Regions from separate parts of the Mycobacterium stomatepiae genome, predicted to be linked through region 1. Evidence: riboswitches for the same ligand, from Rfam matches in the RefSeq annotation. Region 1 holds a riboswitch; the other holds the start of a gene.
What was found. A riboswitch is a leader RNA that binds a small molecule or an ion and turns the genes downstream of it on or off. The one in region 1 is predicted to bind cobalamin.

Region 2: another riboswitch for cobalamin. It lies ahead of G6N54_RS07700 ((2Fe-2S)-binding protein); the one in region 1 lies ahead of metE (5-methyltetrahydropteroyltriglutamate--homocysteine S-methyltransferase).

Annotation. Positions count from the first base shown of each region.
Region 1 covers NZ_AP022587.1:5,223,895-5,231,049, forward strand. Annotated here, with positions in the region: gene G6N54_RS24930 (DUF3556 domain-containing protein) at 1-1,634, shown strand, start outside; gene metE (5-methyltetrahydropteroyltriglutamate--homocysteine S-methyltransferase) at 1,689-3,971, opposite strand; cobalamin riboswitch at 4,109-4,371, opposite strand; gene G6N54_RS24940 (SDR family oxidoreductase) at 4,374-5,027, opposite strand; gene G6N54_RS24945 (TetR/AcrR family transcriptional regulator) at 5,080-5,640, opposite strand; partial or broken gene G6N54_RS24950 (TrpB-like pyridoxal phosphate-dependent enzyme) at 5,706-6,994, opposite strand.
Region 2 covers NZ_AP022587.1:1,609,598-1,616,752, forward strand. Annotated here, with positions in the region: gene G6N54_RS07675 (DUF349 domain-containing protein) at 1-884, shown strand, start outside; gene G6N54_RS07680 (Rv2732c family membrane protein) at 881-1,504, opposite strand; gene miaB (tRNA (N6-isopentenyl adenosine(37)-C2)-methylthiotransferase MiaB) at 1,501-3,003, opposite strand; gene recX (recombination regulator RecX) at 3,052-3,573, opposite strand; gene recA (recombinase RecA) at 3,539-4,579, opposite strand; cobalamin riboswitch at 4,740-4,867, shown strand; partial or broken gene G6N54_RS07700 ((2Fe-2S)-binding protein) at 4,911-5,584, shown strand; gene G6N54_RS07705 (DUF3046 domain-containing protein) at 5,599-5,793, opposite strand; gene G6N54_RS07710 (glycosyltransferase) at 5,817-6,983, opposite strand; gene G6N54_RS07715 (limonene-1,2-epoxide hydrolase) at 7,033-7,155, shown strand, end outside.

The DNA of each region.
Region 1 (7,155 bases):
GAAAGATTCTGCTTTACATCCTGTTCGCGTGGGTTTTTGCGGTGGCGACCACCCGCGGCTTGGCGTTCACCAACGTGCTGTCGTGGTACTGCGAGCCAATCGTGTTCGAGAAGGTCGTGCTCTACACGATGCTCTTCGAGGTGATCGGGCTGGGCTGCGGCTTCGGGCCGCTGAACAACCGGTTCAACCCGCCGCTGGGCTCGATCCTGTACTGGTTGCGGCCCGACACCATCCGGCTGCCCCCGTGGCCCAAGCGCGTCCCGGGGACCAAGGGCACCGCCCGGACCCTAGTCGACAACGCGCTGTACGGGCTGCTCTTGCTGGTGATCTTCCTGACCCTGTTCGCCGACGGCACCGGCCCGGTGCCGGAGCTGGGCACCCAGGTCGGTTTGATACCCACCTGGCGGATCGTGCTGATCCTGGCGCTGCTCGCGGTGCTGGGATTGCGCGACAAGGTGATCTTTCTGGCCGCCCGCGGTGAGGTCTACGCGACGCTGACGGTGACCTTCCTGTTCGGCGGCGTCGACATGATCATCGCCGCCAAACTGGTCTTTCTGGTGATTTGGATGGGCGCGGCGACGTCCAAGCTGAACAAGCACTTTCCGTTCGTGATGTCGACGATGATGTCGAACAACCCGGTCTTTCGGCCCCGATTCATCAAGCGGGCGTTCTTCGAGAAGTTCCCCGACGATCTGCGGCCCGGCCGCTTGTCGCGGGTCTTCGCCCACTTCAGCACCTCCGTCGAAATGTGCGTGCCCATCGCGCTATTCGTCGCACACGGCGGCTGGTGGACCGCGGTACCCGCGGCCATCATGGTGATCTTCCACTTCGGCATCCTGTCGGCCATCCCGATGGGAGTGCCGCTGGAGTGGAACGTGTTCATGATCTTCGGCGTGTTCGCGTTGTTCGTCGGCCACGCCCATACCGGCCTGACCGACCTGAAAAACCCTGTCCTGGTCGGGCTTTTCATCGCGTTCATCGCCTCGATTGTGATCTTGGGCAACCTGTTTCCGCGCAAGATCTCGTTCCTGCCCGGCATGCGCTATTACGCCGGTAACTGGGACACCACACTGTGGTGTATCAAGGCGTCGGCGGACAAGAAGATCAACCACAACATCGTCTCGATCGCCAGCATGCCCGCGGCCCAGCTGGAGAAGGTGTATGGCAAGGAACGTGCGCAGATCCCGATGTATCTCGGATATGCGTTCCGCGCCATGAACACTCACGGCCGGGCGTTGTTCACGCTGGCGCATCGCGCGATGGCCGACGGGAACGAAGAGGACTACGTCATCACCGACGGGGAGCGCATCTGCAGCACCGCCGTCGGCTGGAATTTCGGTGACGGGCACATGCACAACGAGCAGCTGATCGCCGCGATGCAGCAGCGCTGCGGCTTCCGGCCCGGCGAGGTGCGGGTCGTGCTACTCGACGCCCAGCCGATCCACAAACAGACCCAGTCCTACCGGCTGGTGGACGCCGCGACGGGTGAATTCGAGCGCGGTGTCGTCAAAGTCGCGGACATGGTGACCCGGCAGCCCTGGGCCGACGATGTGCCGGTCCAGGTGCTGTCGGATGCTGCCGAGGCTGAGCCCCCCGTCGAGGAGCCCGAGCACGACGAGAGTTCGCCAGCCTAACGCCACCGCGAAACTTGGCTATGAAAATCGCAGTGGCGTTAGGCTGGGCGCGAACTAGACCCCCGCGCGGACTTGCTGTGCGGCGGCGACCATGTTCTGCAGCGACGCGCTCACCTCGTCGGTGTTGCGCGTCTTGAGCCCGCAGTCGGGGTTGACCCACAGCCGTTCCGCCGGAACTGCCCGCAGCGCGGCCCGTAGCGACTCGGCCATCTCGCCCTTGCTCGGCACCCGCGGCGAGTGGATGTCGTAGACGCCCGGGCCCACGCTGTTGGCGAACCCGACCGAGTTCAGGTCGTCCAGCACCTCCATGTGCGAGCGGGCGGCCTCGATCGACGTCACGTCGGCGTCCAGGTCTGCGATCGCGCCGATCACCTCCCCGAACTCCGAGTAGCAAAGGTGCGTGTGGATCTGCGTCGAGTCGGCGACTCCGGAGGTGGCCAGCCGGAAAGAGCCGACCGCCCAACGCAAGTAGTCGTCCTGATCGGCGCGGCGCAGCGGCAAAAGCTCGCGCAGCGCGGGCTCATCGACCTGGATCACCGCGATGCCGGCCGACTGCAAATCCACCGTCTCGTCGCGGATGGCCAGTGCCACCTGGTTGGCCGTCTCGTCCAATGGCTGGTCGTCCCGAACGAACGACCACGCCAGGATCGTCACCGGGCCGGTCAACATGCCCTTGACCGGCTTGTCGGTCAGGGACTGCGCGTACTTGGCCCACTCCACCGTCATCGGCTGCTGGCGGATCACGTCACCGTAGAGGACCGGCGGTCGCACGCAGCGGCTGCCGTAGGACTGCACCCAGCCGTTCTTGGTGGCGAAGAAGCCGTCCAGCTGCTCGGCGAAGTACTGCACCATGTCGTTGCGCTCCGGCTCGCCGTGCACCAGCACGTCGAGGCCGAGTTGCTCCTGCAGCTTGATGACGTCGGAAATCTCCTCCTTCATCCGCCGGTCGTACTCGGCTTCATCGACCCCACCGCCGACCAGCGCGGCCCGCGCCTTCCGGATCTCGACGGTCTGCGGGAACGACCCGATCGTCGTGGTCGGCAACGGCGGCAGGTGCAGCCGCTCCGCCTGGGTGGTTCGCCGTTGTGCGGCGTCGCCGCGATGCACGCCGGACGCCAGGATCGAATCGAGCCGGGTCCGGAGTCCGTCGTTGTGCAGCCGTGGGTCACTCGTGCGCGAGGCGGCGGCGGCGTTGGAGGCCGCGATCTCCTCGGCAATGTCCTTCGACAAGGCGTCGCGACCGTCCCGCAGCGCGCGAGCCAGCGTCACCACCTCGGCGACCTTCTCCTGACCGAACGCCAGCCAGCTGCGCAGCGCGTCATCCAGGCCGGTCTCGGGCTCCAGCGAGTACGGCACGTGCAGAGTCGAGCATGAGGTCGAAACCGCAACGCTTCCAGCCGAACCCAGCAGGTTCGTCAGCTTGCCGAGTGCCGCCTGCAGGTCGGTGCGCCAGATATTGCGTCCGTCGACCACGCCGGCCACCAGGATCTTGTTCGCCAGCTCGGGGACCGCGGCCAGCGCGGTGTCGGCGCCGTAGACGAGGTCGACGCCGATCGCCTCGACCGGTGTGCGGGCCAGCGCTCCCAACGAGTCGCCGGGGTCACCGAAGTAGGTGGCGACGCAGATGGCCGGCCGGTTGCTCAGCTTGCCCAGCGCGTTGTAGACCGCCTCGGCCAGCGCAGGTGCGTCCGGAGAGATGTCGGTGACCAGCGCCGGTTCGTCGATCTGCACCCACTGCGCGCCATTGTCGGCCAGCAGGCCCAGCAGCTCGGAGTAGATCGGCACGAGCTCCTGCAGCCGGTCGATCGGCGCGCCGCCGCCGTTGACGCCCTTGCTCAGCAGCAGGAAGGTGACCGGGCCGATCACGACCGGTCGTGCCGGAATCCCTTGCTCGAGAGCCTCTTTCAGCTCGGAGACCACCTTGTGCGGGTTCAGGGTGAACTTCGTCGCGGGCTCGATCTCGGGAACGATGTAGTGGTAGTTGGTGTCGAACCACTTGGTCATCTCCAGCGGCGCGACATCGGAGTTGCCGCGCGCCGCGGCGAAATAGCGGTCCAGATCGTCGGGAACCTGTGCGGCCCGGAGCGGCAACGCGCCGAGCATGACCGCGGTGTCGAGCACCTGGTCGTAGTAGGAGAAGGTGTTCACCGGTACCGAGTCCAGGCCGGCGTCGGCCAGGCTTTTCCACGTGTCGCGGCGCAGGGTCGCGGCGACGCTTTCGAGTTCGGATCGGCTGGTCCGGCCTTTCCAGTAGCCCTCGGTCGCGCGTTTGAGTTCGCGGTTCGGGCCGATCCGTGGGGAGCCGACAATTGTTGCGGTAAACGCTTGGGGTGTCACGATATTCGTCCTTCAATCAGCGTGGTGGTCACCGCCAGCGGACGTGCAGCTGAGCCGTTCGCGGTACGCACATCAGTACCCACCACAACGGCTGCAGCCTAACGCCCATTCCACGAGGCGATGAGCCGCCGGACGCGGCGCGCCCGGCACAACTGGCAGGTCTCCGGACTCGCAGGCGCGCACTCAGGTGGTGCTCCTAGTGGCCGTCGCTTCCCAGTCTTCGGGCGGACCCGGTGACCAGTGCTTGCCAAAAACTCTGACGGCGGTCGTTCCTGCATACCGTTGCGGGACAGTCCCGGATTCTCACCGGGTTCCCTCTCGCGAAGCGTTACTCACGTTGCTTCGCTCGATGCCCGCGCCGCGGGTGCGGCGCGGGCAAACCAGCTGCGAGATGGAGTTTAGTCAGCCTTTCAGCGCCTGCGCGATCGGGATGTCGCCATTGTTGAATTCGATCGTTCGCCGGATGGTCGAATCGTCGGCCAGCACGGCAGCCACGACGAGCGCGACGTCGGCGCGCGACACGGAACCATTTTCGGCGCCGTGCGCCGGCCCGATCGCGATCCGCCCGGACGCCTCGTCCAGGGTGAGCCGCCCGGGACCCAGCACCGTCCAGTCGAGATCACTGGCCCGCAGGTGCTCGTCGGCGGCGGCCTTGGCCTCCGCGTAGGCGAAGAACGGATCATCCTGCGGTACACCATGATTCGGGCCAGCGCCGAAGTAGGAGACCATCACAAACCGCTTGACGCCGGCCTGGGCGGCGGCATCGATCACCCGGATCGCCGCGTCACGGTCGACGGCATGCGTACGCGCCGGGTTGCCGCCACCCGCGCCGGCGGAGAAGACGACCGCGTCGTGCCCCGCCAGCAGCTCGGCCAACGCGTTCGTGTCGAGCTGCTCGATATCGGCGACCACCGGTTTGGCGCCGGTGGCGGCGACGTCGTCGCAGTGGGCGGGATTGCGGAGGACCGAGCTCACCTCGTCTGCGCGCTCGGTCAGGATTCGAGCCAGGTGCAGCGCGACCTTGCCGTGGCCGCCGATGATGATGATCCGTGCCATATTCCCGACCGTACGCGTCGCAGCAGCCGCGCCGGTTGCGCGGCGGCCCAGGTCACGGGTTTCGTAGCCCCTCGATCGCGAGCTCCATGATCCGTTTGGCCTGCCGTTTCCCCTCCGTTCTCGCCCCGGTCCGCCACAGAAAACTCATCAGCAGCAGAACGTCCGCGGGGTCGAGGTCCGATCGCAGCGAGCCGTCGCTTATGCAGGCATCGAGCAGCTGGCCGACGGCAGCCACTATGGGCGCATACGTTTCGTCGATTGCGTCCTGTAGCGCCGCACTGTGTAGTGCGTCGCCCAGCCCATGTTTGAGGCGCACGTAGTCGGCGAGTTTCTGGAACCAGAGGCGGAATGCATCAAGCGGTGAGTGGGCCTGCAGCAATTTGGAGACCGAACCGACCAGTCGTTCGACATCGTGCCGGTATACGGCGAGGATCAACGCTTCCCGGGTGGGGAAGTGGCGGTACAGCGTTCCCGCCCCGACGCCTGCGCGTTTCGCGATCTCGTTGAGCGATGTCGTGCCCGAGTCGGCGAATGCATCGTGCGCCACCTCGATGATGTGTTCGCGATTGCGCACGGCGTCGGCGCGAATCGGGGTAGCGCTGTCGTCTGCCACGGACCGGCACCTCCTTGGTCGGCGACGTTCGCCCTGCTGCGAGCATAAGTGGAGACCGTCTCCGGTTAGCCGTCGGACAGACGGTCGTGGAAGTAATCCTCGTAGGCCGCCAAGTCGAGCAGGCCGTGGCCCGAGTAGTTGAACAGGATGACGGTTTCTTGTTGGGCGCTGCGCGCGGCCAGCGCCGCGTCGATCACGCCTCGAATCGCATGCCCGGTCTCCGGCGCCGGGACCATGCCCTCGGTGCGCGCGAACCGCACGGCCGCCTCGAGCACGGATCGTTGTGGGTAGGCGACGGCTTCAATCCAGCCGTGTTGCAAAGGTTTGACACGATCGGGGCCGCGCCATGGTAACGCAGTCCGCCGGCGTGCTGAACCGGCGGAACAAAGTCGCGTCCGATCGAGTACATCCATAGCCGCGGTGTCAGCCCGGCGGTGTCACCGTATTCGTAGCGCAGCTGGCCCTTCGTCAAGGTCGGACACGATCGCGGTTCGACGGCCACCAGGCGGGGCCTGCCTCCTTCGGTGACGCCTGATTGCAGAAACGGCAGGGCCAGACCCGCGAAGTTCGAGCCGCCGCCGCACGAACCGACGATGACGTCGGGACTGCCCTCGCCCGCGAGACGCAGTTGGTCCTGTGCCTCCAGCCCGATGACGGTCTGATGGAGCAGGACGTGGTTTAGCACAGAGCCGAGCGCATAGTGAGTATCCGGGTCCCCGAGTGCCTCCTCGACGGCTTCACTGATGGCTATCCCGAGCGAACCGGGGGTGTCGGGATCGCGTTGCCTGGCCGATCTTCCCGCCTCGGTCGTCGAGGACGGGCTGGCGATCACCTCGGCGCCCCAGGTCTCCATCAGGACGCGGCGATACGGCTTTTGCCGGTGCGACGCATCCACCATGAAGACACGGCAATTCAGGTCGAAGAATTGACAGGCCATCGACAACGCGCTACCCCATTGTCCCGCACCGGTTTCGGTGGTGATTCGGCAGATGCCTTCGGCTTTGCTGTAGTACGCCTGCGCGACAGCAGTATTGGCCTTATGCGAACCGGCCGGCGACACCGACTCGTCCTTGAAATAGATCCGGGCGGGGGTTTCCAGTGCACGTTCGAGACGCATGGCACGCACCAATGGGGTGGGACGCCAAAGCCTTAAGATATCGAGCACTTCACCCGGCACGTCGATCCAGGGTTGGGCGGACATCTCCTGTTCGATCAAGGCGGCGGGAAAAATCGCGCGAAGATCGTCGCGGTCAGCCTCCCGATCGAGGACCGGATGCTGCGGTGGTGGGAGTGGCATGGGAAGGCGGGACGCCACGTTGAACCATGCCGTTGGGATATCTTCGGGTTTGAGCACATAACGCAATGTGTTGGTTTCCCTTCGAATCGAACGCTTCAGACCGATGCCGAAGTAAACACCTTTGCGGCCGAAATGCGTTCACACTGCACAAGTGCATGCCCAACGCGACAACGAAGCCGGCGATCGCGGTCGCACCGCGTGTTCGTCGTGTTCGCTTT
Region 2 (7,155 bases), 2.6 Mb from region 1:
CCGACCGCTCGCGGCGCGACGAGCATCGAGCCGCCCAGACCGCCCGCAAGGAGGCGCTCGCCGCCGAGGCCGAGGAGCTGGCCGCCAACTCGACGCACTGGAAGGTCGCCGGGGACCGGATGCGCGAGATCCTCGATGAGTGGAAGACGATCAACGGCCTGGATCGCAAGGTCGACGACGCGCTGTGGAAGCGCTATTCGGCGGCGCGCGAAGCGTTCAACCGGCGGCGGGGTTCACACTTCGCCGAGTTGGACCGCGAGCGCGCCGGAGTGCGGCAGTCCAAGGAACGGTTGTGCGAGCGGGCCGAGGAGTTGTCCGATTCGACGGACTGGGCCGGCACGAGTGCCGAATTCCGCAAGCTGCTGACCGAATGGAAATCGGCGGGGCGCGCGACCCGCGAGGTCGACGACGCGCTGTGGAAGCGGTTCAAGGCCGCCCAGGACGCCTTCTTCTCCGCCCGCAATGCCGTGTCGGCGGAAAAGGATGCGGGATTCGCGGCCAACGCCACCGCCAAGGAGGCGCTGTTGGCCGAGGCCGAGAAGATCGACACCGGCAACCACGAAGCCGCCCGGGCGGCGCTGCGGGCGATCGCCGACAAGTGGGACGCGATCGGCAAGGTGCCCCGGGAGCGGTCGGCCGACCTGGAGCGGCGGCTGCGCGCCGTCGAGAAGAAGGTGCGCGACGCCGGCGAGGCGAATTGGTCCGACCCCGAGGCGCAGGCCCGCGCCGAGCAGTTCGCGACCCGCGCCGAGCACTACGAGCAACAGGCCCGCAAGGCGGCCGCGGCCGGGCGGACCAAGGAAGCCCAAGAGGCACAGGCCAACGCCGAACAATGGCGGCAGTGGGCCCAGGCCGCCGCTGAGGCGCTGACCCGCAGGTCCTAGCGACCCTCTGGTTGGTCCGGGGGCGACTCGGCTCCGGGACCCGCGGGCGTGTCCTGGTCGCCCAGGGTCTGCAGCAGCGTCCTGGACTGTTGCTCGGCGCTGATCCGGCGCCGCTGCTCCTCGGACGCGAGCTGCACGAGCGTGCGCGACCAGACCACGCGGGCCCAGTGAAACGTCAACAGAATCACGGTGATCCAGGCCACCCACAGCCCGACACCGGGGCCGGGACTGCCGGCGGCCGCGGTCTGGCGAGACCACACGGCCAACAGGCCGGTCGCGCCGGCTATCGACGAACCCGCCAGCGCGATCCAGGCCAGCACCCAGCGGCGGGTCAGCAACGCCAGCATCGAGAACCCGACGCCGAAAACCAGTGCCAGCCACGAGAAGACCTTCGACGGCAGCGACAACGCGGCCGCTGCGGCGCCATGGCTGCTGAACAATACGTCCCAACCGCGAACCTGGCCGGTGTGCGGCAGGATGAACGATCCCAGCAGCACGAACACCAGGATGGCGACGATGAATGCCCTTGGGCCGGGGTCGATTTCGCGCGCAACGCGACGTTCTGCAGCCTCAATTTCGGCGCGCAGGGCGTCAAAATCCGTGTGTTCTTTCTTCATCATCGATTACATCCCAACGGTTCGACCGATTCGATCGCCGGCCCGATGCCGGGCATGCCCAACCCGATACCGCGCGGGCGCTGTCCGGCGGCGTGCGCGTCACCGGCTCTGGTGCGGCGGTGGTTCAGGATGCCGGCGTCGGCGATCAGGTGATGCGGTGCGGCCTCGGTGACCGCGGTGGTGATGATATCGCCGGGCCGCACCGAGGTGTCGGCGGCGAAGTGGACCAGCCGGCCGTCGCGCGCCCGCCCCGTCATGCGGGAGGTGCGCGCGTCCTTGCGACCTTCGCCGGTGGCGACCAGCAATTCGACCCTCTGGCCGATCAGTGCGCGGTTGCCCTCCAGCGAGATCTGCTCCTGCAGTTCGATCAGCCGCATATAGCGTTCCTGCACAACATCTTTCGGTAGCTGCCCGGCGAGTTCGGCGGCCGGGGTACCGGGCCGCTTGGAATACTGGAAGGTGAACGCGGCCGCGAACCGGGCCTGGCGCACCACGTCGAGGGTGGCCGCGAAGTCCTCTTCGGTTTCGCCGGGGAATCCGACGATGAGGTCGGTGGTGATCGCCGCGTGTGGCATCACCGCGCGAACCCGGTCGATGATGCCCAGGTAGCGCTCGGCACGGTAGGACCTGCGCATCGCGCGCAGCATCCGGTCCGACCCCGACTGCAACGGCATATGCAAGGCCGGGCAGACATTCGGCGTCTGGGCCATCGCCTCGATGACATCGTCGGTGAACTCCGCCGGATGTGGAGAGGTGAACCGCACACGTTCGAGGCCGTCGATGCCGCCACAGGCCCGCAGCAATTCGGCAAAGGCGCCACGGTTGCGGGGCAGCGCCGGATCGGCGAACGAGACGCCGTAAGCGTTGACGTTCTGTCCCAGCAGCGTGATTTCCAGCACGCCGTCGTCGACCAGCGATCGCACCTCGGCCAGGATGTCCGACGGGCTCCGGTCGACCTCCTTGCCCCGCAGCGACGGGACAATGCAGAAGGTACAGCTGTTGTTGCAGCCCACGGAGATGGAAACCCAAGCAGCATAAGCGGATTCGCGAGCGCTGGGCAGCGAGGAGGGAAACTCCTGCAGCGCTTCGACGATTTCGACCTGGGCGACCTTGTTGTGCCGAGCCCGGTCGAGCAGCGTCGGCAGCGAGCCGATGTTGTGCGTGCCGAATACCACGTCGACCCACGGCGCCTTGCGCAGCAACGCTTCTCGGTCCTTTTGGGCCAGACAGCCGCCGACCGCGATCTGCATGTCGGGGTTGTCGCGCTTGCGCGGGGCCAGGTGGCTGATATTGCCGTACAGCTTGTTGTCGGCGTTCTCGCGCACCGCGCAGGTGTTGAAGACCACCACATCCGCGTCGGTGCCCTCGTCGGCGCGCTGATAGCCGGCCGCCTCGAGCAGACCCGCCAACCGTTCGGAGTCGTGGACGTTCATCTGGCAGCCGTAGGTGCGCACCTGGTAGGTACGCGCCTCCGAAACGTCTCGGGCCACCGTCGAAGTCACGGGGCCATGGTACGGCGACCAGCGCCCGAGGCATTAACCCGCAGGTTGTTACACCCGGCGGCGTTCCCGCTCGGCGTTCAGCTCGGCGAGGACGACCTCGCAAGCCAGGTTCTGGCTGTAGCCGCGGCGGGCCAGCATTCCCACCAGCCGGCGAGTGATCCGCGTGTCGTCCGCACCGAGCGTGTCGCGCCGCAACTTGGCCCGCACCAGTTCTTCGGCCCGGTCTCGCTCGGCGCCGGCGTCGAGGGCGGCCAGCGCCGTGTTGATGGTCTCTTTGTCGACGCCTTTGGTGTGCAGCTCGGCGGCCAAGGCGCGCTTACTCTTTCCCGCGCGGGCGTGCCGGGACCGCACCCACTGTTCGGCGAAGTCGGCGTCATCCACCAGCCCGGCGGCGGCCAGCCGGTCGAGCACCCGGGCGCTGACGTCGCCGGGATATCCGCGTTTTGCGAGCTGACCGGACAACTCGGCCCGGGTGTGCGACCTCGCGGTGAGCAGGCGCAGGCACAACGCCCGCGCCTGCTCTTCGCGGGATGGCTCAGAAATCGACGGGGGCGGGCAAGACGTCGTCATCGGTTACCACTGCGCCAATGCCCATCTTTTCCTTGATCTTCTTCTCGATCTCGTTGGCGATGTCGGCGTTCTCCATCAAGAAGTTGCGGACGTTCTCCTTGCCCTGGCCGAGCTGTTCGCCCTCGTAGGTGAACCAGGACCCGGACTTGCGGATGAAGCCCTGGTCCACGCCCATGTCGATCAGCGAGCCCTCTCTGCTGATACCCCGGCCGTAGAGGATGTCGAACTCAGCCTGCTTGAACGGCGGGGCCACCTTGTTCTTGACGATCTTGACCCGGGTGCGGTTACCGACCGCGTCGGAGCCGTCCTTGAGCGTCTCGATCCGGCGCACGTCCAGGCGCACCGACGCGTAGAACTTCAAAGCCTTTCCACCCGTGGTGGTTTCCGGGCTGCCGAACATCACGCCGATCTTCTCGCGGAGCTGGTTGATGAAGATCGCCGTTGTTCCCGAATTGTTCAGCGCACCAGTCATCTTCCGCAGCGCCTGGCTCATCAGCCGGGCCTGCAGGCCGACGTGGCTGTCGCCCATCTCGCCCTCGAGTTCCGCGCGCGGCACCAGTGCGGCCACCGAGTCGATGACCAGAATGTCCAGGGCACCGGAGCGAATCAGCATGTCGGCGATCTCCAGCGCCTGCTCACCGGTGTCGGGCTGGCTGACCAGCAGGGAATCGGTGTCGACGCCGAGTTTCTTGGCGTACTCCGGGTCCAGGGCGTGCTCGGCGTCGATGAACGCCGCGACGCCGCCGGCCGCCTGGGCATTGGCCACCGCGTGCAGGGCAACGGTGGTCTTACCCGAGGACTCCGGGCCGTAGATCTCCACGACCCGGCCGCGGGGCAGCCCGCCGATGCCAAGGGCCACGTCCAGCGCGATGGATCCGGTCGGAATGATTGAGATCGGTTGACGTGTCTCGTCGCCGAGACGCATCACCGAGCCTTTGCCGTAGCTCTTCTCGATCTGGGCCATTGCCAGTTCGAGGGCCTTTTCGCGGTCGGGCGCCTGCGCCATGGTGTCTCTCCTGTGGTCGTTGTTCTTCTGACCGGTATCGGTCGGTTGGCCGAGACGTTAGACAGCCCCACCGACAGATTCGCTCGAACGATCCCCACAGTAGACGAACACCTGTTCGATTCGAGTTCGACACGCCGTACGGATTCGGTGTGGCAATATCGTCCGAAAAGGCGTCGACGGGCCCGCGTACTACTGAGGAAACCGGTGCGAATCCGGTGCGGTCCCGCCACTGTGATCGGGCACATCACGACCCGAGAGCCAGATACTCACCGTCGGCGCTTCCTCACTAGACGCTGGGGCGGATCTCCCCAGAGAGGCTGGATGCGCACGCATGGATATCTCCGGCATGCTCGACGCAATATCGTCCTACAAGGGGTTTTCGCGCTGACCGTGGGCGGCGCCGCGACAGGATGGCACCCGGTCCGCCGGGACTACGCCGACGGCTTTGCCGGTTTGATCGACACCACCGCACAGCGCTACAACACCGCGGACCTACGGATCGGCGCCTCGCTGGTCCACCTCGGCCACGCCACCCGGCTGTGGTCACCGGTGCTGGCCTGCGCGTTGGCCCGCGGCGTCGTCCCGGACCTGACAGACCTGCAGCGTGCCGACGACGGGGCGCAGCTACGCCTGCCCAAACCCGTCGGAGAGCCGGTCACCGACGTCGCGGCACAGTTGTATCACGTTGTGGTGCAACACCATATGCAGCCGTTTGCGGCCGGCCTGCAGGTCAAACTGGCGCCTGCCCTGCTGGCGGGCAACATCGCGTCCGCGCTCGTCGGCGCGTCACGGGCGCTGCTCGCCGCCCGGCCCGACCTGCGCGCGCGGATCGTCGAGAGCACCGAAGCGCTGCTGAACACGGGCGTGCTGTCCGGGTCCGGCGCCATCACCGGCTCCCATCTGGGGTTCAAGCGCGACAGCTGCTGCCTGTTCTATCGTCTCCCCGGACGATCCGTGTGCGGCGACTGCGTGTTTCGCTCAGCGCCGCGAGCCGGCCGGCGCTGAGCGTGCCTGGCGGCTCACCACTGCTCGCGCGGCACGTCGAAGTCGACGCACAACGCCCGCCACACGTCGCGGGGCTCGACGCCATCCTCGATCGCTTGGGCGGCGGTCCGCCCTCCGAAACCCGGGAGCACGTGGTCTACCAGCACCGATGCGCCGTACGCCGCGCCGAATCGCAGCACCACCCGCTCGTTGAACTCCGTCAGCCGCACGCCAGCCAACATACCGAGCCGGGTCATTTCGTGAGCCCCAGCGCTTGGTGGCATACCCGCACCGGGTCGGCGACGCGGTGGATGCCAGACGCGGCGGTGCGCGCGGCTTCGCGGTAGCGGGGCGCCGCCAGCACATCGTTGACCGCCTCCACCAACGCGTCGGCGGTCAGCGGCCGGATCAGCCGCGCGCTCCCCTGCCGCGTCACCCGATTCGCGAGTTCCCACTGGTCGCCGCCGCCGGGCACCACCACCAGCGGCACACCGGCCAGCAGCGTCTTGGCCAGCATTCCGTGGCCACCGCCGCAGATCACCAGATCGGCGTGCGCCAGCAGCTCGTCCTGGCGTCCCAGCCCGACGGCCGCCCACGGCGGCACCGTCAGGTCCGGTCCGTCCAGCCGCGACACCAGCAGGCGCGACCCCGCCGGCAGCGTCTCCCCCGGCGTCAGACAGCCCAGCGCGACTTCGGCCAGCCCTTCGGTGCCGATCAGGGCGGTCGACGGCGCGATCACGACCACCGGCCCGGAACCGTCGGGCACCTCGAGGATGCGATCGGTCGGCTCGAAGTGCAGCGGTCCGACCACGACGGCCTCGTCGGGCCAGTCCGGGCGGGACACTTCCAGCGCGGGCAGCGTGGCGATCAGCCGTCGCAGCGGCCCGGGATCGCGCGCCGGCAGGCCGATCTCGGCCCGGGAGGCCTGACGCTGCCGCAGGCCCGCGCGCACCGATCGAGCCGTCAGCGCCCGCATCGTGGCATCGCGCAGCCGCCCGCGAATGCCGGTACCGGGCTCCAGCCCGCTGCCGATCGGCGGCAGCCCTTTCGACGGCAGGTACAGCGGATGCGGGTTGAGCTCGATCCACGGGATCCCGAGCAGCTCGGCGGCCATGCCGCCGCCGGCGGTGATGACGTCGGACACCACCAGGTCGGGTGCCAGGTCGCGCAGCGCCGGCACATTGAGCACCGCCATCCGGGCCGCACGCCGGTGGATTCGGGCCCCGGCGTCGACGTCCTCGTCGGTGGCGGCCAGACCGTCCAGCGCGACGGCGCAGACACCGGCGTCGCGGGCGGCCTGGATCCATTCCTCGCCGGTGAACAGCGTGGGCTCGTCGCCCGCGTCCCGGAAGCGCTGACACAGCGCGATCGCGGGAAACGAGTGCCCGGGATCCGGCCCGGCGACGACGGCGACTCGCACCGCCTTACCCTGCCACAGCGTCCGAGGAGCACGCGCCTACGCTGGCACCATGGCCGAGCTGACTGGGACAGCCGTCGCGAACACGCGCACGGTCGAGACTTTTCTGAACGCCCTGATGGACGCGGACTACGAAACCGCGGACGCCTCGCTGGACGACAACCTCGTCTACGAA